Regions from separate parts of the Pseudomonas sp. ML2-2023-3 genome, predicted to be linked through region 2. Evidence: riboswitches for the same ligand, from Rfam matches in the RefSeq annotation. Region 2 holds a riboswitch; each other region holds the start of a gene.

Region 1 (9,973 bases), 130 kb from region 2:
TTTCTGAGAACACGCTATCCGTCGCCAGGCTGTGATCGGCGAAGGTCACGTTCTCGCGCAGCGTCTTGTCAAAAATCGCGTAGTCATAGGCGGCGGTGTAGTAATCGGCAAACGAACGCTGACCACCGGCCTTTTGGTAGTTGTGGGTATAGGTCCGGATATTGTCCAGGGAGAAAATCCCCTGCTTGGCCTTTTCCAGAGAGCGCGGATTGATATCGGTCGCATAGATGATGGTGCGATCCAGCAGGCCTTCTTCACGCAACAGGATGGCCATTGAATACACCTCCTCGCCGGTGCTGCACCCCGCAATCCAGATCTTGAGCGACGGGTAGGTCTTGAGGATCGGCACCACCTCCTGGCGAATGGCCAGAAAATGCTCCGGGTCGCGAAACATCTCGCTCACTGGAATGGTCAGGAACTGCAGCAACTGCATAAAGGCCGTCGGGTCATGGAGGATGCGCTCCTGAAGGGCCGAAATGGTGCTGCAGTCAAACTGACGCAATGCATGATTGACCCGGCGCTTGATCGAGGCGCCGGAGTAATCGCGAAAGTCATAACTGTATTTGAGATAGATCGCTTCGATCAGCAGCCTTAACTCGATGTCAGTGTTTCGTTGCACTTAGAGTCGTTCCATTTTCGGTAGCCAGACCCGGATCAACGAAAACAGTCGATCCAGATCAATCGGTTTGGCCAGGTAGTCATTGGAACCTGCCTGCAGGCAGCGCTCCTGATCGTCCTTCATTGCCTTGGCCGTGACCGCAATGATCGGCAGCTTGCGCCAGCGCGGGTTTTTGCGGATTTCGACGGTCGCTTCGTAGCCATCCATCTCGGGCATCATCACGTCCATCAACACCAGGTCGATATCTTCCACTTCGTCCAGGCGCTCGATGGCTTCGCGTCCATTGCGACCGATGACCACAATCGCGCCCTTCTGCTCCAGCGCACTGGTCAGGGCAAAGATGTTTCGTACATCGTCATCCACCAGCAAAATCTTGCGGCCCTCGAACACCTTGTCGCGGCTGCGAGCGGTCTTGAGCATCGTTTGCCGATCATGGGACAACTGAGATTCGACTTTGTGCAGAAATAATGTCACTTCATCGAGCAACCGCTCGGGTGAGCGGGCGCCCTTGATGATGATGGAGCGCGAATACTTGCGCAGCTCGGCTTCTTCATCCCGGGTCAGATTGCGCCCGGTGTAGACGATCACCGGCGGGAACGAGCAGATATCTTCGGTCGACATGCGCTTGAGCAGGTCGTTGCCCAGCATGTCGGGCAACTTGAGGTCGATGATCATGCAGTCGTAAACAGTGGTGCGCAGCAGGTCGAGCGCCTCCTGGGCATAGCCGACCGCGGTGATCTCGATGTCATCGTCGCCGATCAGGCGGGCAATGCTGTCGCGCTGCAAGTCATCATCCTCGACCAGCAGCACCCGCTTGACCTTCTGCGTCAGCTTGGCCTCCAGGCGAGCGAACACATTTCTCAGCTCTTCACGGGTCGTCGGCTTCAAGGCGTACCCCACCGCCCCCATGTGCATCGCGGCCTCAACCCGGTCTTCAGCGGAAATCACGTGAACCGGTATATGCCGCGTCGACGCCATAGCCTTCAGGCGCTGCAACACCGTGAGCCCCGGATGGTCCGGCAAGCGGATGTCCAGCAGGATTGCATCGGGAATGAACTGCACCGCGAGGCTGAAACCTTCGTCCGCACCATGGGCAACCAGGCAGCGATAGCCCAATTCATGTGCAAGATCGAAGAGGATCTGCGCAAAGTTTGGCTCATCTTCAATCACCAAAATACAGCGCGTGGTAAATGGCGCCTGCTCGCGGTCATCCATGAAGCGCTCAATCACCGCCGCAGACTCAACGGCAAGCAGCGGCCGGGGCTCAGGTACCCGCACTGCAACCCGTGGCGCGGGGCCAACAGGCAGTTGCACGGGTTCTTCGCCGTGCTCCACATACTGCTGCGGCAGGATCAGGGTAAAGATACTGCCCTTGCCCGGCTCGCTGCTGACATCGATCGAACCGCCCAGCAATGTCGCCAGATCACGGGAGATCGACAGGCCCAGCCCTGTGCCGCCATAGCGGCGGTTGGTGGTGCCGTCGGCCTGACGGAAAGCTTCGAAGATGGAGTCTTGTTGCTCCTCGGAAATGCCGATCCCGGAATCGCTCACGGTAAAGGCAATCCCTTCGCCCGGCTGACAGGATACCGTCAGGCTGACCTGGCCTTGCTCCGTGAACTTGACCGCGTTGGACAGCAAATTCTTGAGGATCTGCTCCAGACGCTGGCTGTCGGTGTAGATCATGGGCGGCGTGCCGGGCTGCAACTGGACCTCAAAGCCCAGGGACTTGTCGCCCGCCAGCGGCTGGAACATGTTGCGCAACCCTTCGACCACCCGTGCCACGCTGGTGTGCTCGGGGCGCACTTCGAGCTTGCCGGCTTCTACCTTGGAAATGTCCAGGATGTCGTTGATCAGGTTAAGCAGGTCATTGCCCGCCGAGTAAATAGACTCGGCAAACTTGACCTGTTCTGCGCTGAGGTTCTGCTGCGGGTTTTCGGACAGCAACTTGGCCAGGATCAAGGAGCTGTTCAGCGGCGTGCGCAGCTCGTGGGACATGTTGGCCAGGAATTCGGACTTGTACTTGCTGGAGCGTTGCAGCTCTTCAGCCCGTTCTTCAAGTTGCACCTGGGCCTGGTTGAGTTCGGTGTTCTTGCGGTCCATTGCATCCCGCTGGCCGGCCAACTCTTCGTTGGTCTGCTCCAGCTCGGCCTGCTGGGTTTCGAGGCTGGTCTGGGACTCTTTGAGAATGCGCGACTGCTCTTCGAGTTCCTCGTTGGCGGTCTTGAGTTCCTCCTGCTGCACCTGCAGTTGCTCATTGAGCTGCTGGGTTTCGGCCAGCACCTCTTGCAGGCGCTGGCGATAGCGCGCCGCTTCAATCGACATGCCGATGTTGTCGGCGATCAATTCGAACAGCTCTACGTCCCGCTCGCTCAGGGGCCTGAGGAAGCCCAGCTCAATGACCCCGTTGACGCGATCATCATCACTGGTGGGCACCACCAGCACACTGCGCGGGCTGCCTTCGCCCAGCCCGGAGCTGACTTTGGAGAAATAGTCGGCGGGTACGTTGTCCAGTCGAATCAACTTATCCTGCTTGACTGCCTGCCCGATAATCCCTTCGCCGTTGCGAATCAGTTGGCCCTGCGCCTCTTGCTCGCGGGAAAACCCATAACTGGCCACACGCTTGAGATCGCCGTGATCTTCACGCACATAGACGGCCGCCACCACGGATCCCAGGTACTGGGCACAGAACTGCAGGATGTTGTGGCCCAACATGTTGAGCGTCAGGCGCCCCAGCACCTGTTCAGCCAGCTCGGTCTGGCCGTTGCGCAACCAGGCCTGTTGTTCCAGACGCTGAGCAGTCTTGATCTGCGACTCGAAGGCATTGTTGTAACTCTTTGAAAGTTCAAGTAAATCGCGACGACCGATATAGGCCAAAAAGCCGCTCAAACCCAGTACGAAAATCAGGTACAGGCCAATACTGATGATCGTTGTACGACTGACCTCTTCGCTGCGAGCCACTCGCAGCTGCTGCTCCATCTGAATGAAGTCTTGATATTCTTTGCGAATTTCGTCCGCCAGGCGCTTGCCCCGCCCCGCCTGTATGGCCGCACGGTAATCACCGTCCTGACGGCGCAGATCGACCATCGACTGGGCGTAGGCATTCCACTCATTTTGCAGCGCCTCAAGGCGTTTCAGCCGGTCGACCTGCTGCGGGTTGTCGCTGACCAGCTCCTGCAACCCCTTCAACTGGAGCGCAATTTGCGGCTTGGCGACGGCATAGGGGTCCAGAAAATGCTCATCGCCGGTAATCAGGAACCCGCGCATGCCGCTTTCAAGATCCACCGTCAGCCGCACGGCGTCGTTGGTATTACTGATAACCCGGTCGCTGTGCTCCACCCACCTGATCACTGATAACAAATAGCTGACCATGATCACGAATAACGCGGCACTGAGCACGCCGACAGCCAGGGGCAAGCCAACGTTGCGACTCAGAAGCTTGCGAAAGCTTCGCTCATCAATTGATACAGGTGAGTTCATTTTCAGGCCTGTGGGCAGTCTTAAAAAACTGGAGTTTGCCGGATTACCGAGCAATAGTTCTATTTTCTTACCCAACAATGAACATTTTCGTACAAAGAGGCACATTCAAATGCTGGGCAAGGCTATCCTTGCTGCAGCGAGACCCACGCTTACATTTTTTATCGAGATCATGATTATGTCCGCTACACCCTCCACCATCCTGGTGGTCGAAGACGACGCCATTGTTCGGATGCTGATCGTAGACGTGCTCCAAGAACTGGACTTCAGCGTGCTTGAAGCAGACGGCAGCGAGCAGGCCATGGAACTGCTGGAGAATGCGGCCCAGCCCATTGACCTGCTGATGACCGACGTCGGGTTGCCGGGCATGGACGGCCGGGAGCTGGCAGCCAAGGCCCGCCAAATGCGCGAGAAAATGCCCATCCTGTTTGCCAGCGGCTATGCCGAAACCCTTGAGGTCGCAGAAGGCATGGCGGTGATTGGCAAACCTTTCTCCATTGATCAGTTGCGCGACAAAGTCAAAAGCCTGCTGACCGCCTGACGTGTAGTCGCTGCCGCAGGCTGCGAGGGCTGCGTAGCGGCCCCGCTTTTTGAAGGTCCTGCGGCCCTTATCGCAGCCTGCGGCAGCGACTACACCCCCCCCTTTAAATTGACGACTCTCCTGGGCTGTGGTTTCCTACACATCTTGTATCAGGTGCCCTTCACAGGGTGAAACGGGAAACCGGTGCGTCAGGCGTTAGTCCTGGCAAGTCCGGCGCTGCCCCCGCAACGGTAAGCGAGAGAAACATCAAATCCACTGTGCCGAGTGCATGGGAAGGAGATGTTTGCAGGCTCAACCCTTGAGCCCCTCGCAAGCCCGGAGACCGGCCTGGTTATTTTTCAATAACAAACCCGCGGTGGGCGGGCGCTGTTAAACCCTGCGGGCTTCGTTCGCGGGGTTTTCTTGCGCTTTGCTGCCCGTCGTCCGACCTGAGGCAAGCGCCATGTCTATCAGCACCAGCCGTACCCATTCCGCCGCGACCACTGCCACCCAAAGCCAACGCATTGTGGCGGCTGTCGGTGCTGCGGTACTGGGGGCTTTTCTCGTTTACTTCGCCGGGTTCTCCCATATCGATGCGGTTCACAATGCGGCCCATGACACCCGTCACAGCTCCGCCTTCCCGTGCCATTGAGACTGCCTGCCATGATTAAGCGTATCGCCCAAACCGCAGGCTTCACCGGCTTGCTGGCCGCCCTGCTGCTGACCCTGCTGCAAAGCCTGTGGGTGTCGCCACTCATTTTGCAGGCCGAAACCTACGAAAAACCTGCTGCCACTGAAGTGCACGAGCATGCCGACATGGCCATGCCAGCCCACGAGCACGACGCCGAGGCCTGGGAGCCGGAAGATGGCTGGCAGCGCGTGCTGTCTACCACGGGCGGCAATCTGGTGGTTGCTGTGGGTTTTGCCTTGATGCTGGCCGGCCTTTACACCTTGCGTGCCCCGACGCGCACTTCCCAGGGCCTGCTCTGGGGCCTTGCCGGTTATGCGGTGTTCTGCCTGGCGCCGACCCTGGGCCTGCCACCCGAGTTGCCGGGCACTGCAGCGGCAGATTTGCTGCAGCGTCAAATCTGGTGGGTCAGCACCGCAGCTTCGACCGCAGTGGCCATCGCACTGATGGTATTTGGCAAGCACTGGGCGCTGAAAGTGCTGGGCGTGGCGATTCTGGTGGTTCCGCATATTTTTGGCGCACCCCAGCCACTGGTGCATTCAAGCCTGGCCCCGGCCGAGCTGGAGTCGCAGTTCAAGATTGCTTCGCAACTGACCAACTTCGCCTTTTGGCTGGCCCTGGGCGTGATCAGCGCCTGGCTGTTTCGCCGCAAGTCTGAAGGCCAGTACTCGGCATGACGGCAACCGGCACAGCGCCAATCCTGGTGATTGGCCTGGGCTGTCGCCAGGATTGCACCGCGGCAGAGCTGTTGAGTCTGATCGAACGCTCTCTGGCCCGGGCCGGGATCCCGCTGAATGCGGTCCGTGCCCTGGCCAGTGTCGATCTCAAGCGCCAGGAACCCGGACTGCTGCAACTGGCAGCTCGACTGGAACTGGAGCTTGAGGTCTTCAGTGCGCAACAGCTTGCCCCGTACGCCCCTCAGCTGAGTCACCGGTCGAACCTTGTGTTCGAGAAAACCGGGTGTTTCGGGATTGCCGAAAGTGCTGCGCTGGCCCTGGCCGAGCGGTTCGCCGGCGCACCCGCTACCTTGCTGATTACGCGACAAAAATCACCCGGCGCCACCTTTGCGTTGGCCTGTTTCGAGCAAAACCCGCGATAATCCCCCGCCTCACTATGAGCGTTGTTCAAGAACAGCTCTATCTCAACCCCTTCAAGAGACTGCCATGACTGTTTATTTCATCGGCGCCGGACCCGGCGATCCTGAGCTGATTACCGTCAAGGGCCAGCGCCTGATTCGCAGTTGCCCGGTGATCATTTACGCGGGTTCGCTGGTCCCCGAGGCCGTGCTGCAAGGCCATCAGGCTGAGCAGGTGATCAACAGTGCGCAACTGCACCTTGAGCAGATCATCACCCTGATCAAGGCCGCCGACGCCAAAGGCCAGGACGTGGCCCGCGTACATTCCGGCGACCCCAGCTTGTACGGGGCCATTGGCGAACAGATCCGCTGCTTGCGTGAGCTGGGCATTGCCTTTGAGATCATTCCGGGAGTGACTGCCACCGCGGCCTGTGCGGCCATTCTGGGGGCCGAACTGACGTTGCCCGATATTTCGCAAACCGTGATTCTGACCCGTTACGCCGAAAAAACCGTTATGCCAGCCGGAGAAGAACTGGCCAGCCTGGCGCAGCACAAGGCGACCATGGCCATTCATCTGGGGGTCAAGAACCTTGAAAACATCGTTGCCGAACTGATCCCGCACTACGGCAGTGATTGCCCGATTGCCGTGATTCATCGCGCCAGCTGGCCTGACCAGGACTGGGTGCAAGGGACGCTTGCAGACATCGCGATCAAGGTCCAGGCCAAGGGATTCAGGCGTACGGCGCTGATCCTGGTGGGCCGGGTGCTGGCCAGTGACAGTTTTGGGGACTCGTCGCTGTACCGTGCGGGGCATGCGCATCTGTATCGGCCTTGAACGCTCTCCCCCTGTGGGAGCGGGCTTGCTCGCGATACGGACGGCGTGGCCTGTCAGGTAGATCCCATTAGGTTCTGCTGCGCCCGCACAATCCGAATCGCGCAGCCATAAAAAAACGGTGCTCACGGGGCACCGTTTTTTCTTCAGCTTCGCAGCGAACGCCCTGTTAGTAGTAGGCGTTTTCTTTCTGCGAGTGGTCGGTCACGTCACGTACGCCCTTGAGCTCCGGCACACGCTCAAGCAGGGTGCGCTCGATGCCTTCACGCAACGTCACGTCCGCCTGGCCGCAGCCCTGGCAACCGCCACCGAACTTGAGCACCGCGATACCGTCTTCAACCACTTCAATCAGGCTGACCTGACCGCCGTGGCTGGCCAAACCGGGATTGATCTCGGTTTGCAGGTAGTAGTTGATGCGCTCGTTGATCGGGCTGTCGGCATTGACCATCGGCACTTTGGCGTTTGGCGCCTTGATGGTCAGCTGACCACCCATGCGATCGGTGGCGTAGTCCACCACGGCATCGTCAAGGAAGGGTTCGCTGAACGAATCGATCCAGGCCGTGAAGCTTTTAAGGCCGATGGCGGTATCTTCAGATTTGACTTCAGCCGGCTTGCAGTAAGCAATGCAGGTTTCGGCGTACTGGGTACCGGGTTGGGTGATAAAGACGCGGATGCCGATACCCGGGGTGTTCTGCTTTGACAGCAGATCAGCCAGGTAATCGTGGGCAGCGTCGGTAATCGTTATGGCGCTCATGGAATCTCCTCGCAGACATGGGACGCAGTTTACGCCAATCGGCGCGCCTGACAAAGTCCTAGTGTTTTTGTCAGGAAAGCCACACCCCATGTATCAAATTCTAGTGGCTGATTACAGGTTTTCGTAGCGGTTCATATCCAGCACACCGGCCTCTACCGGGTCGGTTTCGCTGATGTACTGGCCAATATCGTGAAAGTACTGCCAGAACTGTGGATGGCTACGGCGAATCCCCCAGCGCTCGACAATGGTGTCAAAGGTCTCTTGATCCTTGCATTGCTCCATCGCTTCAACAAAGGCCTCAACCTGCCCCGTCGGGATATTGAACATGAAGTTCGGGTAGCTGCTGAGCACCCCGGGGTAGATGGCCAGGGTGTCCAGCCCAGGCTCCAGCCGGTATTCCTCGCCCAGCATGAAGGCCACGTTGGTGTGCGCGCGATTGCGCAGCATGCTGTACATCTCGCGCTTGCCGTCACGTCCCTCGATCCGCAGCATGCTGGCTTCTGGCAATTGACTGATGACCGACAGCCCCGCCGCAGGGCGCGAGGTCAGACGGCTCAGTGCCTGCTCGGCGTATTTGAACTCTTGCGGGATGTCGGGGCGTGAACAGTAAGCACCGACGCAACGGTTGATCGGGTCGGGCCGTGCATTCAGGGTGCCGGCGCGTTCAATCAGCTTGAGCGCAAAGTCACGCTTGGGGTCGGCCGGATCGAGCTTCATGCCGCTCGGCGTGCCGGTGTCGATCTTCTGGTAGTCCATCCACATCTTCAGCTTGCCGCTGTTCTGATACCAGCTGCTCAAGATGCCCGAACGGGCGTCGGCCGGCATCAAGCGCAGGAAGTTGACCTCGGCGCCGTTGCGGATCAAGTCAAAGTACAAGCGTGTCTGGGCCTGATGGGAAACGTTGCCGAACACATCGAAGTTGACCGCCAACTGGTAGTAGGTGCGCTCCAGCAACGGGTAGTCGAACAGCCACAGGGTTTGCGGGATTTCGCCGATCAGGCCCTTGCTGACACTGGCGCTGTCGAAGTGACGGAAAACGGTCAACAAGGCGTTGTCGTTGCCTGCCCACAGGGTCGACCAGCTCGGTGGCGGCATGTCGGCATAGGCTTGCTGGCGCAACTTCTCATAGTCATTGCGCTTGTTGCGATAGCGGTGCCACAACGAAATAACACTGCCAACGTCGTCGATCTGGCCGGGCATTGCCAGCAACGGCGTCGCTTCGCCACGATAGGCGGCGTCGGTGACATAGCGGTCATGGGCAGGCTCCTGGAACACGGTCCAGAAGTTGTCGCGAATCACGTCAGTCGCAATCTGCCCACGGCACACCGGCCCACGAATAAAGGTGCGTACGAAATACTCGGCGTTGTCGAGCATGAACTGGTAACGCGCCACCGCCGGAATCGCTTCAAAGACTTCGAACGGGTTGGCCCGACCTCGAGGCCCGTAGCCCGGCAAGCTGGTGGCATGCCAGTCACCGCTGTAGAACAGCTCTTTGACCCGCGCCAGCTTGTGCTCGCCCATCGGATAGATGATATGGGTTTTGTGCACGATCACGCCCTGAACGGGTATCAACCGATAGTAAAACGTGGTGCCGGGGTCGTCGTTCGGGCGGCGGGTAGCAATCAGGTCAACCGGCTGACCGCTTGGGGTGCGCGAACGCACCCACTGGAAGAAGTGCCCTGGCACGCCGTTGTCGAAGTAGGTATGGGCCAGAAACAAATGCTCGTACAACCAGCGCGCCACCAGGGCTTCGGTTGAACCTGGACGGTTGAGCAATTCTTCCCATTCGCTGATCTGTGCCGCTTCGACCGCAGTCGGCTTGATTGCGTGCTGGTCAACCTTCGCGCCCTGGGCCAGCCAGGTTTGTACGGTGTGGTATTGCTGGTTGGTCAATCCGGTCACGGCCAGCGGCATGCCTTCTTTTGGATGGCGTTGGGCGTAAGCGTCGAACTCCCCCGGCGCCGGACAGACGTTTTCGCGGTTGATGCCCAGGACAATTTCCTCGGGCAAT
Region 2 (9,973 bases):
TTGACCCCGTCGATCCATTTCGGATTGGCTGCCCGCGAGCGGATCACCCGGTTCAGCTCTTCCTTCAGGGTGCGAATCTTCGGCAAGTCCGGCTGGCTGTGATCGCCGTGATAGCTGGCTGCAGCCTCCCCGCGCAACGTCTCCACAGCGGCCAGCATGCCGCCCTGGAACTGGTAGTAATCATTGGAATCCAGCAGGTCGTGTTCGCGATTGTCCTGGTTTTGTACCACGGCCTGCATTTGCCCCAGACGCTGGGCAAACTGGCCGCGGGCCGCCGTGCCTTCATCGGCCACGCCATAGGCATAACCGCCCCAGTTGAGGTACACCTGGGCCAGGTCATCACGGCTTTGCCACAAACGACCGTCAATTGCGTTCTGCACCCCGGCGCCATAGGCGCCGGGCTTGGCGCCAAACACCCGCCAGCCGGCCTGGCGCGCTGCCAGTTCGGGTGAGAGTCCATCGCGCTCCAGCTGCTCACGCTCACTGCGCACCTTGGCTGCCAGCGGGTTCAGATCATCCGGCTCATCCAGTGCCGCCACGGCCTGCACGGCGGCATCGAACAGGCGAATCAGATTGGCAAAAGCATCCCGGAAGAAGCCCGAAACCCGCAGGGTCACGTCCACCCGTGGACGGTCCAGCAGGCTGACCGGCAGGATTTCAAAGTCATCCACCCGCTGGCTGCCTGTGGCCCATACCGGGCGCACGCCCATAAGTGCCATGGCCTGGGCGATATCATCGCCGCCCGTTCGCATGGTCGCCGTGCCCCACACCGACAAGCCCAGTTGGCGCAGGTGGTCGCCGTGATCCTGCAAGTGACGCTCAAGAATCAGGTTGGCCGACTGAAAGCCGATACGCCAGGCCGTCGTAGTCGGCAGGTTGCGCACATCCACTGAAAAAAAGTTGCGACCGGTGGGCAGCACATCCAGGCGTCCGCGACTCGGTGCGCCACTGGGCCCCGCCGGCACAAAACGCCCTCCAAGGGCATCGAGCAGGCCCTGCATCTCGGCCGGCCCGCAGGCATCCAGACGCGGCGCGACGACATCAAGCAGTGCGTCGAAAATCCCCCTGACCTCGGCCCATTGCGCGGTGTCGGGCAATTGCAGCGTGCCCTCCAAAGCCTGTTCAATCAGTTGCGCCGCATATAACTCCAGACGCTCGCGGGTGTCCCCCGCCGTGCGCCAGCGCTCAGCAGTGACGGCCTGCAGCACCGCGGGTTGGCGCGCCGTCCAGGGCTCGGCCAATGCGCAGTCCAGCGGGTCAAAGCCCAGCTCAAAGGCTTTGGCCAGCGCCCGCAGAATGCTCGATTGCGCGCCACGACCATCGCCGCGAGGGATGCGCAGCAACGCCAGCAAGGTGTCGATCCGCAAGCGTCCGGCAGGCGACTCACCAAAAATATGCAAGCCATCACGGATTTGCGACTCCTTGAGGTCGCACAGATAGGTGTCCAGCCGTGGCAGCCAGATCGCAGCGTCGGCATCGCTGTCCAGCTTCTCGTCCAGTTGCAGCTCACGGTCGATACGGGTTTCACGCACCAGGGCGAGAATGTCCCGTTGCAACTCACGGGCGCGTCGGGGGTCGAGCAACTGCGCTTCGTAATATTCGTCGGCCAGCAACTCCAGATAACGCAGCGGCCCGTAGGTTTCAGCACGGGTCAGCGGCGGCATCAGATGATCGATGATCACCGCCTGGGTGCGCCGCTTGGCCTGGGCGCCTTCGCCCGGGTCATTGACGATAAAGGGATAGACGTTGGGCATCGGCCCCAGAATTGCGTCCGGCCAGCAGTTTTCGGACAGCCCGACGCCCTTGCCCGGCAGCCATTCCAGATTGCCGTGCTTGCCCACATGCACCACGGCGTGGGCACCATAGGTGTTGCGCAGCCAGAAGTAGAACGCCAGGTAGGCGTGTGGCGGAACCAGATCCGGATCGTGATACACCGCACTGGCATCGACCTGATAACCCCGCGCCGGCTGGATCCCGACAAAGGTCAGGCCAAAGCGCAGACCGGCAATCATCAGCCGCCCACTGCGAAACATCGGATCGTTTTGCGGCTCGCCCCAACGTGCAATCACCGCCTGGCGATTGATCTCGGGCAAGCCATTGAACATCGCCAGGTACTCATCCAGCGCCAGGCTTTGCAGGCAGGGACGCAGATCGAGGCTGTCCAGATCATTGCTGACGCCCCCCAGCAGAGCCTGGATCAACGCGGTGCCGGTCTCGGGAAGCTCGCAGTCCACGGGATACCCCTGGGCCTGCAAGGCACGCAGAATATTCAGCGCGGCCGCCGGGGTATCCAGCCCCACACCGTTTCCGATCCGGCCATCGCGGGTCGGATAGTTGGCCAGAATCAGCGCAATCCGTTTTTGCGGGTTCGCCACACGGCTCAGATCAACCCATCGCCGCGCCAGTTCTGCGACAAAATCCATACGTTCGGGATGGGCGCGATAACACACCACATCCGACTGACTGCGTTCGCTGCGCCATGCCAGATCCTTGAAGCTGATCGCACGGCTGATGATTCGCCCATCCAGTTCGGGCAACGCGATATGCATCGCCAGGTCCCGTGGCCCCAGGCCTTGCTCGCTGACTTGCCAGCCGGGCTCGTTGTCCTGGGCACAAATGGCCTGGATCACCGGGATATTGCGGCGAAACGGGCGCAAATGCGGGGCTTCCGGACTCGACTGGGCAAAGCCGGTGGTGTTGAGGATCACACCGGCCTCAACGTCGTCCAGCAGGTCCTGTACCACGGTCAGGCAGCCCGGTTCCTTGAGGCTGGCCACGGCAATCGGCAAAGGGTTGAGCCCGGCGGCCTGAAGGCGCTGGCAAAACACATCGACAAACGCGGTATTGGCGGCCTGCAAGTGCGAACGATAGAACAACAGCGCCGCAACCGGTTGCCCGACGAGCCATTGGGCCTGCCAGTCTTTGAGTTGGGCATTGGCGTGCACCGGATGATAAATCGCGGTGCGCGGCAGGGTTTGCGGCTCATCCCATGCATAATCGCGGCCCAGCCATTGACTGGCCAGGCAACGATAGAGCTGTTGGGCGTTATGCCGCCCGCCCTGGCGCAAAAAGTGCCACAGACGCTCGCCCTGCTCGGCCGGGACGGTGCTCAGCGCGCTGAGTTCCGGGTCGGGACGGTCGTCGCCGGGTACCAGAATCAGGGTGACACCACGCTCAGCCAGCTGCACCAGGCGCTCGATGCCGTAGCGCCAATAGCCGATGCCGCCGTGCAACGACAGCAAAATCACCTTGGCGTGTTGCAGCACCTGATCGACATACAAGTCGACCGAACCATGGTTTTGCACCTGCATCGGATTGGCCAGACGCAGGCTTGGATAATCTTCAGGCAACTGCTGTGCCGCTTCGGCAAGCAGTGCCAGGCTTGAATCACCACTGCACAGGATCACCAGCTCGGCGGGGGTCTGCCCCAAGTCGGCAATATTGTCATCCGATACAAAGCCACCGGGCTGGGTCCTGAGCAAATGCATGGTTTATACGCTCAACGCTGTACGCAGGGTGGATTCGAGCAGTGCAGCATCGAGGTCCTGACCGATCAGCACCAGCTTGGTGGTGCGCGCTTCGTCACGGCCCCAGGCGCGGTCGAAGTGCTTGTCAAAGCGCGTACCCACGCCCTGAATCAGCAGACGCATCGGCTTGCCCGGGATCGCCGCAAAGCCCTTGACCCGCAGAATGCCGTGTTTGACCACCAACTGGGTCAGCGCTTCCATCAGTACACGCTCCTCGCCCTCCGGCAGCTCGATGGAAATCGAGTCGAAAGCGTCGTGGTCGTGATCGTCGTGGTCATCATCGCCGTCGTGGTGATGGTCGTGGTGGCTGTGGCGGCCATCGATATGATCTTCAGAGCCTGCGCCCAGACCCAGCAACACGTCCAACGGCAAGCGGCCGCTGCTGGCTTCGATGATCTTGACCGCTGGCGGCAGTTCTTCAGCCACTTCGGCGCGCACTTTTGCCAGGTCTTCAGGGCTGATCAGGTCGGCCTTGTTGAGGATCACCAGGTCGGCACTGGCCAGTTGGTCAGCGAACAACTCGTGCAGCGGCGACTCATGGTCCAGGTTCGGATCAAGCTTGCGCTGGGCATCAACCTGGTCCGGGAACGCGGCAAAGGTGCCAGCGGCCACGGCCGGGCTGTCGACCACGGTAATCACCGCATCCACGGTGCAGGCGCTGCGGATTTCTGGCCACTGGAAGGCTTGCACCAACGGTTTTGGCAGGGCCAGGCCGGAGGTTTCGATCAGGATATGATCGATATCGCCACGACGAGCCACCAGCTCACGCATGACCGGGAAGAACTCTTCCTGCACGGTGCAGCACAGGCAGCCGTTGGCCAATTCATAGACGCGACCGTTGGCTTCTTCTTCAGTGCAGCCGATGGTGCACTGCTTGAGAATTTCGCCGTCGATGCCCAACTCGCCGAATTCGTTGACGATCACGGCAATGCGACGGCCCTGTGCGTTATCGAGCATATGGCGCAACAACGTGGTTTTGCCCGAGCCGAGAAAGCCGGTAACGATGGTGACGGGGGTTTTGGCCAGTGTTTTCATCGGATGCCCTATAGCAAAGCGGCGGGCATACGGGACGACGACCGCAGGCAGTGCGCGGTCAGTCTTCGCCACCGGATCACCCCGCCCGGTTGAAGTAAGAATCTGTCACGAGGCAGGTCTCCTGGCTTACGGCTGATACCTACCTTGCGCCTTCCCGCCTGCTGGGCAGTGGCTTTGCAAGATCAATGACCGTTTACAGTTGCGGGGGCAGCCGCGGCATACCGCGTTCCCTTCTTAGCTTCGCGCTGCGAAGAACCTCGAACACGCAAGGCTACGCAGTGCTTTGTAACAGGTCAATGCACAGGTGCGTCCGGGGAGGCGACTGCATTGATGCGGCCTGGCTTTTTGTGACCAGGCACACTGGCTTGCCTGTATCCCGGGCAAGCCAGTGCCCACAGAGGATTTACGCCGCAGTTGTGTTCTAATTGCCGCCTTTTTTCAGCCGCCCTGCTTCAAGGATCTGCCCATGCCTGCCACCTGCCCGACCCGCGTCCTGATCATTGGTTACGTGTGGCCCGAACCGCGCTCTTCGGCGGCAGGCGGGCACATGATGCAAATCATCGAGAGTTTTCTGCAGCAAGGCTGGCAGATCACCTTCAGCAGCCCGGCCGGGATTGGTGAACACAAGGCCGACCTCGCTGCCCTGGGTATTGATGAAGTCACCATCGAGCTCAATAACAGCAGCTTCGATGCCTTCATCACCGAACTGGCACCGGATATCGTGCTGTTTGACCGTTTCATGATGGAAGAGCAATTCGGCTGGCGCGTCGAGAAGCATTGCCCGCAAGCCTTGCGCGTACTGGAAACCTCCGACCTGCAAAGCCTGCGCGACGCCCGTCAGCAGCAACTCAAGGCACGTCTCAAGCACGACACCGAGCAGGACGATTTCAGCAGCCTGTTCGCCCCGGCCCAGCGCGAAACCTTTGAACAGATGGCCGACGCCGACCTGGCACAACGGGAGATCGCCGCGATTTATCGCAGTGACCTGAACCTGATGATTTCAGAATACGAGATCGATCTGCTGGTCGAGCAGTTCCACGTGCCCAAGGCCCTGCTGCATTGGTGCCCGCTGATGGTCGACAGCGTGCCTGAGGCGTTCGTGCCCTATGAACAGCGTCAGCATTTTCTGAGCATCGGCAATTTTCGCCACGCCCCGAACTGGGATGCCGTGCTATGGATGAAGACCCATATCTGGCCCTTGATCCGTCAGCAACTGCCCACTGCACAACTGCATGTGTACGGCGCCTACACGCCGCCCAAGGCCACTGCACTGCATAACCCGGCACAGGGTTTTCATGTCCTCAACTGGGCTGAAGATGCCCTTGAAGTGATGAGCAATGCGCGTATTTGCATGGCTCCCCTGCGTTTTGGCGCAGGCATCAAAGGCAAGATTGCCGATGCCATGCTCTGCGGCACCCCCAACGTGACTACGCCGGTGGGCGCCGAAGGCATGCACGGTGACCTGCCGTGGGCCGGTGCCATCGAGCGCAGTGCCCGCGGGATTGCGGCGGCAGCGGTCGAGCTGTACCAAAATCCCGAAGCCTGGCATCAGGCCCAGCGCAATGGCCTGGCCCTGCTTGAAGCGCGCTACCTGCAAGGCGTCCACGGCCCGGCACTGGTCGAGCGCATCCAGGCGTGCCGCGCAGAACTTGAGCAGCACCGGCGCAACAACTTCACCGGTGCCATGCTGCGTCATCACCAGCACAAAAGTACCCAATACATGTCGCAGTGGATCGAGGCCAAGAATCGCCCGCTCTGATCAATGCTCAAATGGCCGCGTTGTTTTGAAGAGATCGGCCATATCGATGACATAAGCCGCCATACCCGGGATCTGTACGGTTGCCGATACAGGCGGGAACGTCATGGCGCCCTCGGTCTGGGGTTTATCGGGATTGAAGTTCACCGTGATCCGGGTGCCATCTTCGAACACGGTGCGCTGCAGGCTGCGATCATCGGCCAGCACCTCGAAGCCCACCAATGCCTGGGTAAAGAGGCGCTGGTGCAGGGGAGCAAACACCGCGTTGTAGGCGCCGATAAAGGGCATGTCGCGCTTAAGCACTGCCGCGTTGAGGTGATACATCGGCGGAGTCATGTACAGCAGTTGCAGGAGCGCGGTGTTCTGTTGCTCGTTGGAAAACTTCAACGAGGGATACGCCCAGTGATGGGTACTCACCAGACTGTCGTGCAAGACCCGCTGGTACAGCGGCAAGCGATAGCGGTAAGAACGCACCAATAGTGCCAGCTGCGGCTTGAGCGGCACGGTCTTGAAAAAAAGCGTTGGCGTTTCCGGTGGCCAGTATTGGCCCACAAAGAATGGCGACGCCTCATTGCGGCTCATGTCCGGATCAGTCCAGTCGAAAGGTTGCGTGGCAATGCCGTGACTGTAGGCAATATTGGGAGCAAACGTGGACACTCCGCCTTCGCTGCCGGTCACCAGCCCCAGTGTTCTCGAAGGGTAATCCAGGCGTTGACTGAGCATCCGCGCATTCTCGCGCTCACTGGTTTCTCGGCCTTGGGTGTAGTCCGCCGGTGCCGTGCCTGCGGCATCCACATCAAGAAAATAGCTGTTGAGGCCTCCGGCAGCGGATACGGCAGCCATGCGTTGGCGGGCATAGTCTTGCGCCGCTACGGCATTGGCAAACACACCTATGCCGTTGAAGCCCTCATGGACCTTGCCGTTGACGTCGCGCTGGCCGGCATTGGCCAGTTCGTCACCCATTTGTGCGGCCGCCCAGGTTTGCGGTTCTGAAAGTGGATGGGCATCAGCATAGTTGTCATACACCGCGACCAGATATCCAGCCGCCTTGGCCTTGGCCACGGCCTGCGGGTGCCAGAAGGCATCCAGCCAATCTTTGGCGCCCAGCCATGCGTGTTTCAGGCCAGCCTTTTCGAGGGCGTTGACCGTATCCAGCGACAATCCGCCGCCCCAACGCTCGGGCGGGGCCAAATAGTCTCCAAAGGCGTTGGCCAACCGGGTTTTGACCAGCTTGCCCCACTGCACTTCGGCGGCCGGATCATGCCCGCCAGCCAAAGGTTCCTGCGGGGGCACCGTGACGATCTGGCGAAGCCCCTGGTTGAGTGCCCGCACTAGCGTCAACCGGTTGTACGCTGAAATCTCGGAGGTCCGTGACAAGGTGCTCGACAAGGCCAAATCAAACATTGCACGAGTGGGTTGATCGAACCCCGCCCACAGCCTGGCCGCCAAATGCCCCGGTGTGCCCCGAGCTTTGTCGAAGGCCGTGACAAAACTTGGCCAGTTCAGGATGTCCGTTACCTTCAGCGGCCCGGCGTCCCACACATAAATATGCGGAGCGCCGCCCAACCGGGCCGTTTGCGGAATCTCCCTGATTTTATCGGTCAATGCGCGGAACTGGCCGTTATCCTTGAGCCATTGGCGGTACAAGCCGGCACCGTACAGCGGGTCGGCCGGGCCCGCCGCGATGCTCACCACAAACGGCGCGTCAGGAGCCAGCCGGTTGAAGGTATGCACCAGCTGCGGTACCGGGACCTGATTGACCTGCTTGACGTCAAACTGGGTATCGAACGGGGTTTCGACCCTCCAGGTGACTGACAGGTCCTGATGCAATTGAGTGAAGAACGGCATGCTCAACGCACCGACCAGCGGGTCGCCGGTGTATCGCTTGACCAGCCACTCGAGCCATTTCGGGTCATTGGCTGGAATGTAACTGCCCTCGCCAAAAGGAATGGCATACGCCTGGATATCGCTTTGCAGGCGTGGCCAACGCAAGCTGACTGGCTGGCGCGCCTGGATCGAAACGCGCAACGCGTCCTTGACCACATTGATGCGGATGCTGAACCGCTGCTCCCCGTCGGTGACGTTCCAGCCTTCTGCAGTCTGCTCACTGACCAGGCTGTCCGGGCTGAAACCGGGACCACTAAGCACCCGCCCAGGCTTGCCAGCACGCAGCAAAGTGATTTCGAGGGTCGCCGGGTCGACCGCAAAAGTGCCATTTGAATAGGGATAGCGGACAGTGGCTGTGACCGCGCCGGACATCAGCAACGCCAGAAACATCAACAGTGAAAGCCCTGGCAGTTGTCGATTAAACAGTAAGGCGCGTAGTTTTTTCTTCATGGAAAAGTCCTGGCGTTGGTCGGGAGGCAAGCATCGAACACTAACGACTTGCGTCAGAACGCATACGTAGGACTTTTCCTAAAAACGTTTAGGAATTGGATATATCTACTATCAACACCCTAAACGCTCAATCAGCCCGCCTGCGCAATAAATACGTGTCCATCACCCAGCCCATGCGCGCCCTGGCCGCGCTACGGGCTCCCTTGATCTGCTCGCACACCTCGCTCAGCTTTCCGGCAATCAGGATCTCGTTCGCCGTTCCTATATAAGCCCCCCAATAGATATCGACGTTTTCATCGACAAACGCCTCGAAGGCGCAGTGGGCATCCAGCATGACCAACACGTTGTCCAGGTCTTGAGCCGTCAACCGCCTGCCCGTCGTGATCCGAATCGGCTGGCCGATATCATTCAGGGGAATGCGATGGCGGGCTGCCAGCGCTTGCACGCTGCTGATGCCGGGAATCACCTGGTAGTCAAAATCGGTGCAACCGTTGGCCCGCACCCGATCCAGGATGCGCAAGGTGCTGTCATACAGACCTGGCTCGCCCCAGAGCAAAAACGCCCCGCATTCGCCGTCGGCCAGTTCGTTGTCAATCAGCCGCGCAAACAGCAACGCCCGTTGCTCGTGCCAATGCTCAACGCCTTGGGTGTAAGAAGTCGTTGCACTGTCGCGTTTCGGGTCGCTGACCTGAACCACCCGGTAACGCGGCTCGCGAATGTAGCGCTCGCAGATTTCCAGACGCAGGCGCACCAGATCGTCAGTGGCCTGGCCCTTGTCCAGAACAAAGAACACGTCGACCCGGTTTAACCCATTGATTGCCTGCACGGTGATGTGCTCCGGATCACCGGCGCCCATGCCTATCAATAACAGTGTCTTCATTGCGTTTGATCCTTGGTCCAGGGTCTGTTGCTGGCAGGAAGTATGAGAAGACGTCATCATCCGCTCAACACGTACATTGAGCAGCCCGCCCATGACTCGACTCGCCAGAGCTACAGACCCGTCGTATGAATTGATGGACGACCACAATGGCCTGTCGATTATTTATCGCCAGCATGGTTTTCCCAGCCCCTTGGTACGCTGGCATTTTCACAAGGAATACGAACTGCACCTGATTGTGGCCAGCAGCGGCAAGGTGTTTGTCGGCGACTACATTGGCAACTTTCACCCTGAGACATTGTTCCTCACCGGCCCCAACCTGCCCCATAACTGGATCAGCCAGGTGGCCGCAGGAGAAGTGGTGGCCACCCGCGACATGCTGGTGAACTTCACCGATGAGCTGCTCGAAAACGCCGCATCGATCTTTACCGAGCTTAAAAC
Region 3 (9,973 bases), 1.3 Mb from region 2:
TGGCTGACAGCATCCTCGAGCGCGGTATGTCCCTGATCGGTACGCGTTACCGTTTTGGCGGCACCTCTGAGGCAGGCTTCGATTGCAGCGGCTTCATTGGTTATCTCTTCAAGGAAGAAGCCGGCATGCAATTGCCGCGCTCAACCCGCGAAATGATCAACGTAAAAGCACCGTTGGTCGCACGAAACAACCTCAAACCCGGTGATTTGCTGTTCTTCAGCACCAATGGTCGTGGCCGTGTAAGCCATGCCGGGATTTACCTGGGTGATGACCAGTTTATCCACTCCAGCAGCCGCCGCAGCGGTGGTGTTCGGATCGATAACCTGGGTGACAGCTACTGGAGCAAGACCTTTATTGAGGCCAAGCGCGCCCTGGCGATGGCTCCTGCGAGCGTAGTAGCCCGCAAGTAAAGTTAATGTCTTACTTGAAGTTTGGCTGCTAAGGGCTAGAATTCAGTCGCATTGTTAAATCCTTGAAGCCGCGAAGGTGTCCCCTCTCGCGGCTTCAGGTTTCGCGGCCAGAGTTGCCGTATCCAGAATCAGGAACATTCTGTTTATGTCGACCATGGCCCGCGTTGCCCTCTTGACCTTAGCAGCACTGCTCAGTGCCTGCGCCAGCCACCCGCCACCTGTTGCGGTGGTCAAAAAACCAGTCGTGTTTGCCAACCCTTATGAAGAAACCTCGCCGATTGCCGCCGACGTGCTTTTTCGTGCCTTGGGTCTGGTCGGCACGCCTTATCGCTGGGGTGGCAATACTCCGGATTCAGGTTTTGATTGCAGTGGTCTGATCAAGTACGTGTACAACGACGCGGCGGGCATTTCGTTGCCGCGCACGACCCGTGAAATGATCGTGATGCAGGCGCAGAATGTTGGCCAGGACAAGCTGCAAACCGGTGACTTGCTGTTTTTCGCCACCAACGGTGGTTCCCAGGTCAGCCATGCCGGGATCTACGTCGGTGAAGGCCGTTTTGTGCATGCACCGGCCACTGGCGGAACGGTCAAGCTGGACAGCCTCAATAAAGCCTATTGGCAAAAAGCCTATCTGAATGCCAAGCGCGTTTTGCCGACCGAGCAGCATCTGGCGCGTCTGCCGTAAACCCGAACCTGCATCACGCTGGGTGGGAGCGGGCTTGCTCGCGATGGATACAACGCGGTGTAACTGCCACGCCGCGGTGATCCAATCGCGAGCAAGCCCGCTCCCACTGTTTCATTTGCTGGTTGGCTTTGCCGACACCCGCCAAACCTTGTTGCCGACATCATCGGCCACCAGTAAATCTCCCTGTTTATCGATCACCACGCCCACGGGTCTGCCCATGGCTTTCTCGTCAGCGTTGAGAAAGCCGGTCAGTACATCAACCGGCATACCGGCGGGTTTTCCGTCGGCAAAGGGTACAAAAATCACTTTGTAGCCACTGTGCGGCTTGCGGTTCCAGGAACCGTGCTGGCCAATAAACGCGCCTTGGGTAAAGTCGGGCAGTTTGCTGCCTTCGGCAAAACTCAGCCCCAGGGATGCAGTGTGCGGGCCGACGGCATAGTCCGGTGCAATGGCTTTGGCGACCAGTTCCGGATTTTGCGGGTTGACCCGTACATCCACGTGCTGGCCGTAATAGCTGTAGGGCCAGCCATAGAAGCCGCCATCCTGAACTGAAGTGATGTAGTCGGGCACCAGGTCGCTGCCGATTTCGTCGCGCTCGTTTACCGCTGTCCAGAGCTTGCCGGTTTTGGGTTCCCAGTCCATGCCATTGGGGTTGCGCAGGCCCGAGGCGAAAATACGGTGGTTGCCGGTGGCGCGATCAACTTCCCAGATCGCGGCGCGGCCTTCTTCCTTGTCCATGCCGTTCTCGCCCACGTTGCTGTTGGAACCGACGGTGACATACAGCTTGGTGCCGTCAGGGCTGGCGATGACGTTTTTGGTCCAGTGATGGTTCAGTGGGCCGCCCGGTAAGTCGAGCACCTTGACCGGATTGGCTTTGATGCTGTTTTCGCCCGCCTGATAGGGGACGCGTAAAAGCTTGTCGGCGTCAGCGATATACAACTCGTCGCCCACCAGGGTCATGCCAAAAGGCGAGTTCAGATTGTCGAGAAAGACCGTGCGGGTTTCGGCCACGCCATCGTGGTCTGCATCGCGCAACAGGGTGATCCGGTTCGCGCTTGGCACTGCGGCCCCGGCGCGGGCCATCACCTTGTCTGCGATCCAGCCTTTGATCCCCTTGCTGTCATCCGGTTTGGGCGGTGCGTTGGTTTCTGCGACCAGCACATCGCCGTTGGGCAAGACATAGAGCCAGCGCGGATGATCCAGGCCTTCGGCGAAGGCGGCGACCTCCAGGCCTTGGGCAGCAATGGGCGTGGCGCCATCAGCCCAACCGACCGCCGGGGCGATATTGACGGTGGGTATCAGGGTTTTGTTCGGTTCGGGTAATTTGGGCGAGGGGCCGGTGCCATCACTTACTTGCAGGGTCGACGACTCGCCGCAGGCAGCCAATCCTGCCGCAAGTACGATGACAATAGCGTGCTGGCGCTTGAGCATGAAGAACTCCATTATGTTTTGGTCTCGTAGGTCATAGAGAAGCTTAGCCCTTCAAAGGTTCAGGTCGTAGCTTTGTATAGCCCTATTGGTGCCACCTTTAATTGACGCTCCACCCCCAACCCTCTAACCTTCGCGGCTTGTTTCAGGTGCTCGGCAACGTAACGTTGGTCGAGTGAAACAGGGAAGCCGGTGAGGGCGTGTTTGTCCTGCACAACCGCCATGATCCCGGCGCTGCCCCCGCAACGGTAAACGAGTCAATGCCACGCCAACTGCCACTGTGATTGCTCACGGGAAGGCGCGTGGACAAGGGCGCCCTGTACAGGGCCGTCCGCTTGTGAGCCCGGAGACCGGCCTGATCCATCCACCACTCTCGCGGCGGGCGATGCAGTGTGTTTTTTATGAATTCCCCCCCGCCTCCCGTTTGCATCATTGAGCCCCAACGGAGAGCTGCCATGAACGAATCCCCCGAACGCGACGAACGTCATCAGGCGCGCATGCTGCGCAAAAAAGCCGTCATGGATGAGCGCATTGCCAGCTCGCCCAATGAGTGCGGGCTACTGCTGGTGTTGACCGGCAATGGCAAAGGCAAGAGCAGTTCCGCTTTTGGCATGCTGGCACGGGCCATGGGCCACGGCATGCAGTGCGGCGTGGTGCAGTTCATCAAAGGTCGCAACAGCACTGGCGAGGAGATCTTCTTCCGCCGCTTCCCCGAGCAGGTGCGTTATCACGTGATGGGTGAAGGCTTTACCTGGGAAACCCAGGATCGCCAACGCGATATCGCGGCCGCCGAAGCCGCCTGGGAAGTATCCCGCGAGATGCTGCGTGACCCGTCCATCGGGCTGGTTGTACTGGATGAGCTGAACATCGCGCTCAAACACGGCTACCTCGACCTTGAGCAGGTGCTCGCCGACCTGCAAGCCCGTCCGCCAATGCAGCATGTGCTGGTCACCGGGCGTGGCGCCAAACCTGAGCTGATAGACCTGGCCGATACCGTGACTGAAATGGGTGTGGTCAAACACGCATTCCAAGCCGGGATCAAAGCCCAGAAAGGCATCGAATTGTGAGTGTTCAAGCATGAGAGAGTCGCGTCATTGCCCCGCGGTGTTGATCGCCGCACCGGCCTCCGGTCAGGGCAAGACCACCGTTACCGCCGCCTTGGCCCGATTGCATCGCAATCAGGGGCGCAAGGTGCGGGTGTTTAAATGTGGACCGGATTTTCTGGACCCGATGATTCTGGAGCGCGCCAGCGGTGCGCCGGTTTATCAGGTGGATTTGTGGATGGTGGGCGCGGATGAAAGTCGCCGCCTGCTGTGGGAAGCCGCTGGTGAAGCGGACCTGATCCTGATCGAAGGCGTGATGGGTCTGTTCGACGGTACACCTTCCAGCGCCGACCTGGCGCGCCATTTTGGGGTACCGGTGCTGGGTGTGATTGATGGCACCGCAATGGCCCAGACGTTTGGTGCGCTGGCCCTGGGCCTGGCCCGCTATCAACCGGACCTCCCGTTTGCCGGGGTGCTGGCCAACCGGGTTGGCACAGTGCGTCATGCACAGTTGCTCGAAGGCAGCCTGACCGAAGGCCTGCGCTGGTACGGCGCGTTGTCTCGCGAGACCGGGATCGAGTTGCCGAGTCGACACTTGGGGCTGGTTCAGGCGAGTGAGCTGAACGACCTGGATGCGCGTCTCGACGCGGCAGCCAATGCCCTGGCCAGCACCTGTGAGGTAGCGCTGCCACCCGCCGTTGAATTTGCAGCGCCCGAGCCTGTGCTGGTCGAGCCATTGTTGGCCGGGGTTCGGATTGCCGTGGCCCGGGATGAAGCCTTTGCCTTCACCTATGGTGCGAGTCTGGATCTGCTGCGGGCGATGGGAGCCGAGCTGGTGTTTTTCTCGCCGATTCGCGATGTCCGCCTGCCAGAAGCTGACAGCCTTTATTTGCCGGGCGGTTATCCCGAGTTGCATCACCTTGAGCTGTCGCGCAATACACCGATGCTGGAGGCGATTCGCGCCCATCACGCAGCCGGTAAACCGTTGCTGGCCGAATGTGGCGGCATGCTTTATCTGCTCGACGCCTTGACCGATGTCGACGGTCAGCGTGCCGAGCTGGTGGGTTTGCTGACGGGGGAGGCGAAGATGCAAAAGCGTCTGGCCGCGTTGGCATTGCAATCGGTGGACATGCCCGAGGGGTTGCTGCGTGGTCACACTTACCATCACTCGCTGACCAGCACTGAGCTTGAACCTGTTGCCCGTGGCCTGAGCCCCAATGGCGGGCGCGGTGCCGAAGCGGTGTATCGCGAAGGGCGGATGACCGCCTCTTACGTGCACTTCTACTTTCCGTCCAATCCTCAGGCGATTGCTGCGCTGTTTGCGCCGTGCGCTGTGACGGCGCCATGACCGATAACGCCTTTAGTCCTGAAGAACGCGCAGCGGTGTACCGCGCCATCGCCGAGCGCCGCGATATGCGGCACTTCAGCGGTGGCAGTGTGGCACCTGAACTGTTGTCGCGTTTGCTTGAGGCGGCGCATCAGGCCCCGAGTGTGGGGCTGATGCAGCCGTGGCGGTTTATCCGCATCACTGACCGGGAACTGCGAGGCAGGATTCAGGGCCTGGTCGAGGCCGAGCGGGTACGGACCGCCGAGGCGCTGGGCCAGCGCTCCGATGAATTCATGACGCTCAAGGTTGAAGGCATCCAGGACTGTGCCGAGGTGCTGGTGGCGGCGTTGATGGATGACCGTGAAAAGCATATTTTTGGTCGACGTACCCTGCCGGAAATGGACATGGCGTCGTTGTCGTGTGCCATTCAAAACCTGTGGCTGGCAGCACGTGTAGAAGGCTTGGGCATGGGGTGGGTGTCGTTGTTCGAGCCTGAGGCGCTGGCGAGCTTGCTGGGGTTGCCCCCGGGAGCCAAACCTCTGGCAGTGTTGTGCCTGGGCCCGGTCGAGGCTTTTTATCCCGCGCCCATGCTGGTGCTGGAAGGGTGGGCGCAAGCACGCCCACTGAGTGAACTGGTGTATGAGAATTATTGGGGAGTGAGTCCATGAGTGTGGCGTTGTTGTGCGTCGCCGGAGTGGCGCTGGATGCGCTGTTTGGCGAGCCCAAGCGCTGGCATCCGCTGGTTGCGTTTGGCCGAATGGCCGAGCGTATCGAACAGCGGTTCAATTCCGGCGGACGTGGCTGGCGCAGTCATGGTGTGACGGCCTGGGTGCTGGCAGTGTTGCCGCTGACGATCCTTGCAACGGCGCTTTCATGGCTGCCGTATATCGGCTGGCTGGTGGAAATTCTGGCGCTGTATTGTGCGCTGGGCATGCGCAGTCTCGGTGAGCACGTGCAGCCGGTTGCCGAGGCATTGCGTGCCAACGATCTGGAAGAGGCACGGACCCGGGTCGGCTATCTGGTCAGTCGCCAAACCAGCGAGCTGGACCCCACTGAAGTTGCCCGTGCGGCCACTGAATCTGTGCTGGAAAACGGCAGTGATGCTGTCTTTGCCACTATTTTCTGGTTTGTCGTGGCGGGAGCGCCGGGCGTGGTGCTCTATCGTTTGAGCAATACGCTGGACGCGATGTGGGGCTATCGCAACGAACGCTTTGAGCGCTTTGGCTGGGCTGCTGCCCGTATCGACGATGTTCTTAACTATATTCCGGCAAGGCTGGTTGCGTTGACTTACGCCGTATTGGGTAAAACCCGACTGGCCTTGAAATGCTGGCGCAAGCAGGCACCTCAGTGGGACAGTCCCAACGCAGGCCCGGTCATGGCCGCAGGCGCAGGGGCCCTGGGTGTGGAACTGGGTGGGCCGGCGATTTATCACGGCGAACTGCATGAGCGTGCGCAATTGGGCGAAGGCGTGCCAGCGGATGCGGACTCGATTGGTCGTGGCTGGCAACTGGTGCAACGTGGCGTATGGCTGTGGCTATTGATTCTGTGTGCGTGGAGTGAATTCTATGCTTGAACACGGCGGGCGTTTACGCAAAGCGGCGTTGCACTACGGCATTGACGAGGCTGACTGGCTGGATTTGTCCACTGGCCTTGCGCCCTGGCCTTTTGATATCCCGCAGATACCCGAGCGTGTCTGGGCGCGTTTGCCTGAAACCGACGATGGCCTTGAGCAAGCTGCCTGCGCCTATTACGGCGCATTGAGTGTGTTGCCGGTCCCGGGCTCGCAGTGCGCAATCCAGTTGCTGCCGCGCCTGCGCCGCAGTGGCAAGGTCGGTGTGCTGTCGCCGTGTTACGCCGAGCATGCGCATGCCTGGAGGCAAAGCGGGCACATCGTGCGTGAAATCATGGAGCAGGAAGTCGATTTCTACCTCGACACCCTGGATGTGCTGGTGGTGGTCAACCCCAACAACCCTACCGGGGTGAGGCACACGCCAGAGCGTCTGCTTGAATGGCATGCGCGGCTTGTGCAACGCGGTGGCTGGCTGGTGGTGGACGAAGCCTTCATGGACAACACACCCGCGTTCGGCCTGGCCGGGCACACCCAGCGTACCGGGTTGATCGTGTTGCGTTCATTCGGCAAGTTTTTTGGTCTGGCCGGGGTGCGGCTGGGTTTTGTGCTGGCCGAGCAAAAATTGCTCAAGTTGCTGGCCGAGCAAGTCGGGCCCTGGGCGGTGAGCGGACCGACACGCATTGTCGGCCAGGCCTGCCTGCTGGACACCGAAGGCCATGCTCGCCAGCGCGAGCGCAGTGAACTGGCCAGCGGGCGGCTGGAGCGATTGCTGGGGCTGCATGATGTGCCGCCCCAGGGCGGCTGCGCGTTGTTCCAGTGGTTGATCACGCCCCACGCCGACCGCCTTTACGAATTCATGGCGCACCGCGGCATTTTGCTGCGCCTGTTTGCCCACAACAGCAGCGTGCGTTTTGGCCTGCCCGCCGATGAGGCTGACTGGCAGCGGCTCGAGCTGGCGCTGGCGGCGTACACCAAGGAAACCACATGAGTACGTTGATGGTGCAGGGCACCACTTCCGATGCCGGCAAAAGCACGCTGGTGACGGCCCTGTGTCGCTGGCTGACCCGCCAGGGTGTAGCGGTGGTGCCGTTCAAGCCACAGAACATGGCGCTCAACAGTGCGGTGACTGCCGAGGGTGGCGAGATTGGCCGCGCTCAGGCGGTGCAGGCCCAGGCCGCCGGATTGGCGCCGCACACGGACATGAATCCGGTGCTGCTCAAGCCCAATAGCGACACCGGTGCCCAAGTGATCATTCATGGTCGTGCCGTCACCAGCATGAATGCGGTGGCGTATCACGACTACAAGGCCATTGCCATGCAAGCGGTACTGGCCTCCCATCAGCGTTTGAGTGCCGCGTATCCGGTGGTGATGGTCGAGGGTGCGGGCTCGCCTGCCGAGATCAATCTGCGGGCCGGTGATATTGCCAACATGGGCTTTGCCGAAGCGGTTGACTGCCCGGTGGTGTTGATTGCCGATATCAATCGCGGCGGGGTGTTTGCCCATCTGGTCGGTACCCTGGAGTTACTGTCCGAGACCGAGCAGGCACGGGTCAAGGGTTTCATCATCAACCGCTTTCGCGGTGATATCGCCTTGCTACAGCCTGGCCTCGACTGGCTGGAACAGCGTACCGGCAAACCGGTGATCGGCGTGTTGCCCTATGTGATGGACCTGCATCTTGAGGCCGAGGACGGCATCGATCAGCGTCAGACCGACAAGGTCGAGCAAGTGCTCAAAGTGGTGGTGCCGGTACTGCCGCGTATCAGTAATCACACCGACTTCGACCCGCTGCGCCTGCATCCGCAAGTTGACCTGCAATTTGTGGGGCCGGGGCAACCGATTCCTCCTGCAGACTTGATCATCCTGCCGGGCTCCAAGAGCGTGCGCAGCGACCTGGCGTACTTGCGTACCAATGGCTGGGAAGGGGCCATCAGCCGACATCTGCGTTACGGCGGAAAGCTGCTGGGGATTTGCGGCGGCTTGCAGATGCTCGGCGAGCAGGTTCACGACCCGCTGGGCCTTGAAGGCGCAGCGGGTTCCAGTGCCGGATTGGGCTTGCTGGCGTTTAGCACCGAGCTTGCAGCCGAGAAACAGCTGCGCAATGTGCGCGGGCATCTGGTCCTGGAAAACGCGCCAGTCAGCGGCTACGAAATCCACGCGGGCGTGACCACGGGGGCGGCTCTGGAGCAGCCTGTGGTGCACCTGGATGACGGGCGCTGTGATGGCGCGCAAAGTGCGGACGGGCAAATTCTCGGCACCTACCTGCATGGTGTGTTCGAGTCGCCTGCGGCTTGCAGCGCGTTGCTGCGTTGGGCCGGTTTGCAGGATGTGCAAGAAGTGGACTACCACGCTCTTCGCGAACGGGATATCGAGCGGCTGGCGGATCTGGTGGAAAACCATCTGGATACCGCCTGCCTGCGAGCGTTGTGCGGGATTTGAGATTCATGGCGTCAATGGCCGCTAGAGGTTTAACACCATGCTGCAACTGATTCTGGGCGGTGCCCGCTCGGGTAAAAGTCGTCTGGCTGAAAAGCTGGCGGCCGAGTCCGGCTGTGCCGTCACCTACATAGCCACCAGTCAGCCGCTGGACAGTGAGATGAACGAGCGCGTGCGCCATCATCGCGAACGCCGTCCAGAACATTGGGCGCTTATCGAAGAGCCGATTGAACTGGCCCGCGTGCTGCGTGAAAACGCTCGCGCCGATACTTGTCTGTTGGTGGACTGCCTGACCCTGTGGCTGACCAACCTGCTGATGCTTGAAGATCTGCAGCGCCTGAATACCGAGCGCGATGCGCTGCTGGAATGCCTGGCTGATTTGCCGGGCGAAATTGTGTTTGTCAGCAACGAAACCGGAATGGGTGTCGTGCCGCTGGGCGAATTGACTCGCCGCTATGTCGATGAAGCCGGTTGGTTGCATCAAGCCCTGGCCGAGCGCTGTCAGCGAGTCGTGCTGACAGTGGCGGGCCTGCCCCTGACGTTGAAAGGAACTGCACTATGAGCACCCCTTGGTGGCTGAACCCCTGCAAGCCCGTTGACCGTGACATGCAAGCGGCCGCGGCCGAGCGTCAGCAGCAACTGACCAAACCCGCAGGCTCCCTGGGCCGGCTTGAGGACCTGGCGGTGCAACTGGCCGGTTTGCAAGGGCGGCTCAAACCCCGTGTCGATCAGTTGTGGATCGGGATTTTTGCAGGTGATCACGGTGTGGTCGCCGAAGGTGTGTCGGCCTATCCGCAAGCGGTCACCGGGCAAATGCTGCACAACTTTGTCAGTGGGGGGGCGGCAATCAGCGTGTTGGCCCGCCAATTGGGCGCGCAGCTGGATGTGGTGGACCTGGGCACGGTGACGCCGATGCTGGATCTGGCGGGGGTACGGCACTTGCAGTTGGGTGCGGGTACAGCCAATTTTGCGACGGGCCCTGCGATGTCCGACGCTCAGGGTCTGAAAGCCCTGCAGGCCGGGCGCGACAGCGTGTTGCGGGCGCAGGCGGCGGGCAGCGAGGTGTTTATCGGCGGT

What was found. A riboswitch is a leader RNA that binds a small molecule or an ion and turns the genes downstream of it on or off. The one in region 2 is predicted to bind cobalamin.
Region 1: it holds a riboswitch for cobalamin, as region 2 does, so the genes downstream of both, V6P94_RS14315 (CbtB-domain containing protein) here and cobW (cobalamin biosynthesis protein CobW) in region 2, are expected to answer to the same signal.
Region 3: it holds a riboswitch for cobalamin, as region 2 does, so the genes downstream of both, cobO (cob(I)yrinic acid a,c-diamide adenosyltransferase) here and cobW (cobalamin biosynthesis protein CobW) in region 2, are expected to answer to the same signal.

Annotation. Positions count from the first base shown of each region.
Region 1 covers NZ_CP146343.1:3,109,329-3,119,301, reverse strand. The annotation lists gene V6P94_RS14330 (protein-glutamate O-methyltransferase CheR) at 1-619, opposite strand, end outside; gene V6P94_RS14325 (response regulator) at 620-4,096, opposite strand; gene V6P94_RS14320 (response regulator) at 4,272-4,634, shown strand; cobalamin riboswitch at 4,769-4,980, shown strand; gene V6P94_RS14315 (CbtB-domain containing protein) at 5,077-5,265, shown strand; gene V6P94_RS14310 (CbtA family protein) at 5,277-5,978, shown strand; gene V6P94_RS14305 (cobalamin biosynthesis protein) at 5,975-6,400, shown strand; gene cobM (precorrin-4 C(11)-methyltransferase) at 6,465-7,211, shown strand; gene nfuA (Fe-S biogenesis protein NfuA) at 7,378-7,962, opposite strand; gene V6P94_RS14290 (fatty acid cis/trans isomerase) at 8,074-9,973, opposite strand, start outside.
Region 2 covers NZ_CP146343.1:3,237,074-3,247,046, reverse strand. The annotation lists gene cobN (cobaltochelatase subunit CobN) at 1-3,488, opposite strand, end outside; gene cobW (cobalamin biosynthesis protein CobW) at 3,492-4,562, opposite strand; cobalamin riboswitch at 4,656-4,837, opposite strand; gene V6P94_RS14845 (glycosyltransferase) at 5,029-6,321, shown strand; gene V6P94_RS14840 (glycoside hydrolase) at 6,322-8,655, opposite strand; gene cobF (precorrin-6A synthase (deacetylating)) at 8,783-9,535, opposite strand; gene V6P94_RS14830 (helix-turn-helix domain-containing protein) at 9,627-9,973, shown strand, end outside.
Region 3 covers NZ_CP146343.1:1,977,466-1,987,438, forward strand. The annotation lists gene V6P94_RS09180 (C40 family peptidase) at 1-410, shown strand, start outside; gene V6P94_RS09185 (C40 family peptidase) at 556-1,095, shown strand; gene V6P94_RS09190 (sorbosone dehydrogenase family protein) at 1,207-2,526, opposite strand; cobalamin riboswitch at 2,654-2,897, shown strand; gene cobO (cob(I)yrinic acid a,c-diamide adenosyltransferase) at 2,979-3,590, shown strand; gene V6P94_RS09200 (cobyrinate a,c-diamide synthase) at 3,601-4,914, shown strand; gene bluB (5,6-dimethylbenzimidazole synthase) at 4,911-5,561, shown strand; gene cbiB (adenosylcobinamide-phosphate synthase CbiB) at 5,558-6,466, shown strand; gene cobD (threonine-phosphate decarboxylase CobD) at 6,459-7,451, shown strand; gene V6P94_RS09220 (cobyric acid synthase) at 7,448-8,899, shown strand; gene cobU (bifunctional adenosylcobinamide kinase/adenosylcobinamide-phosphate guanylyltransferase) at 8,937-9,458, shown strand; gene cobT (nicotinate-nucleotide--dimethylbenzimidazole phosphoribosyltransferase) at 9,455-9,973, shown strand, end outside.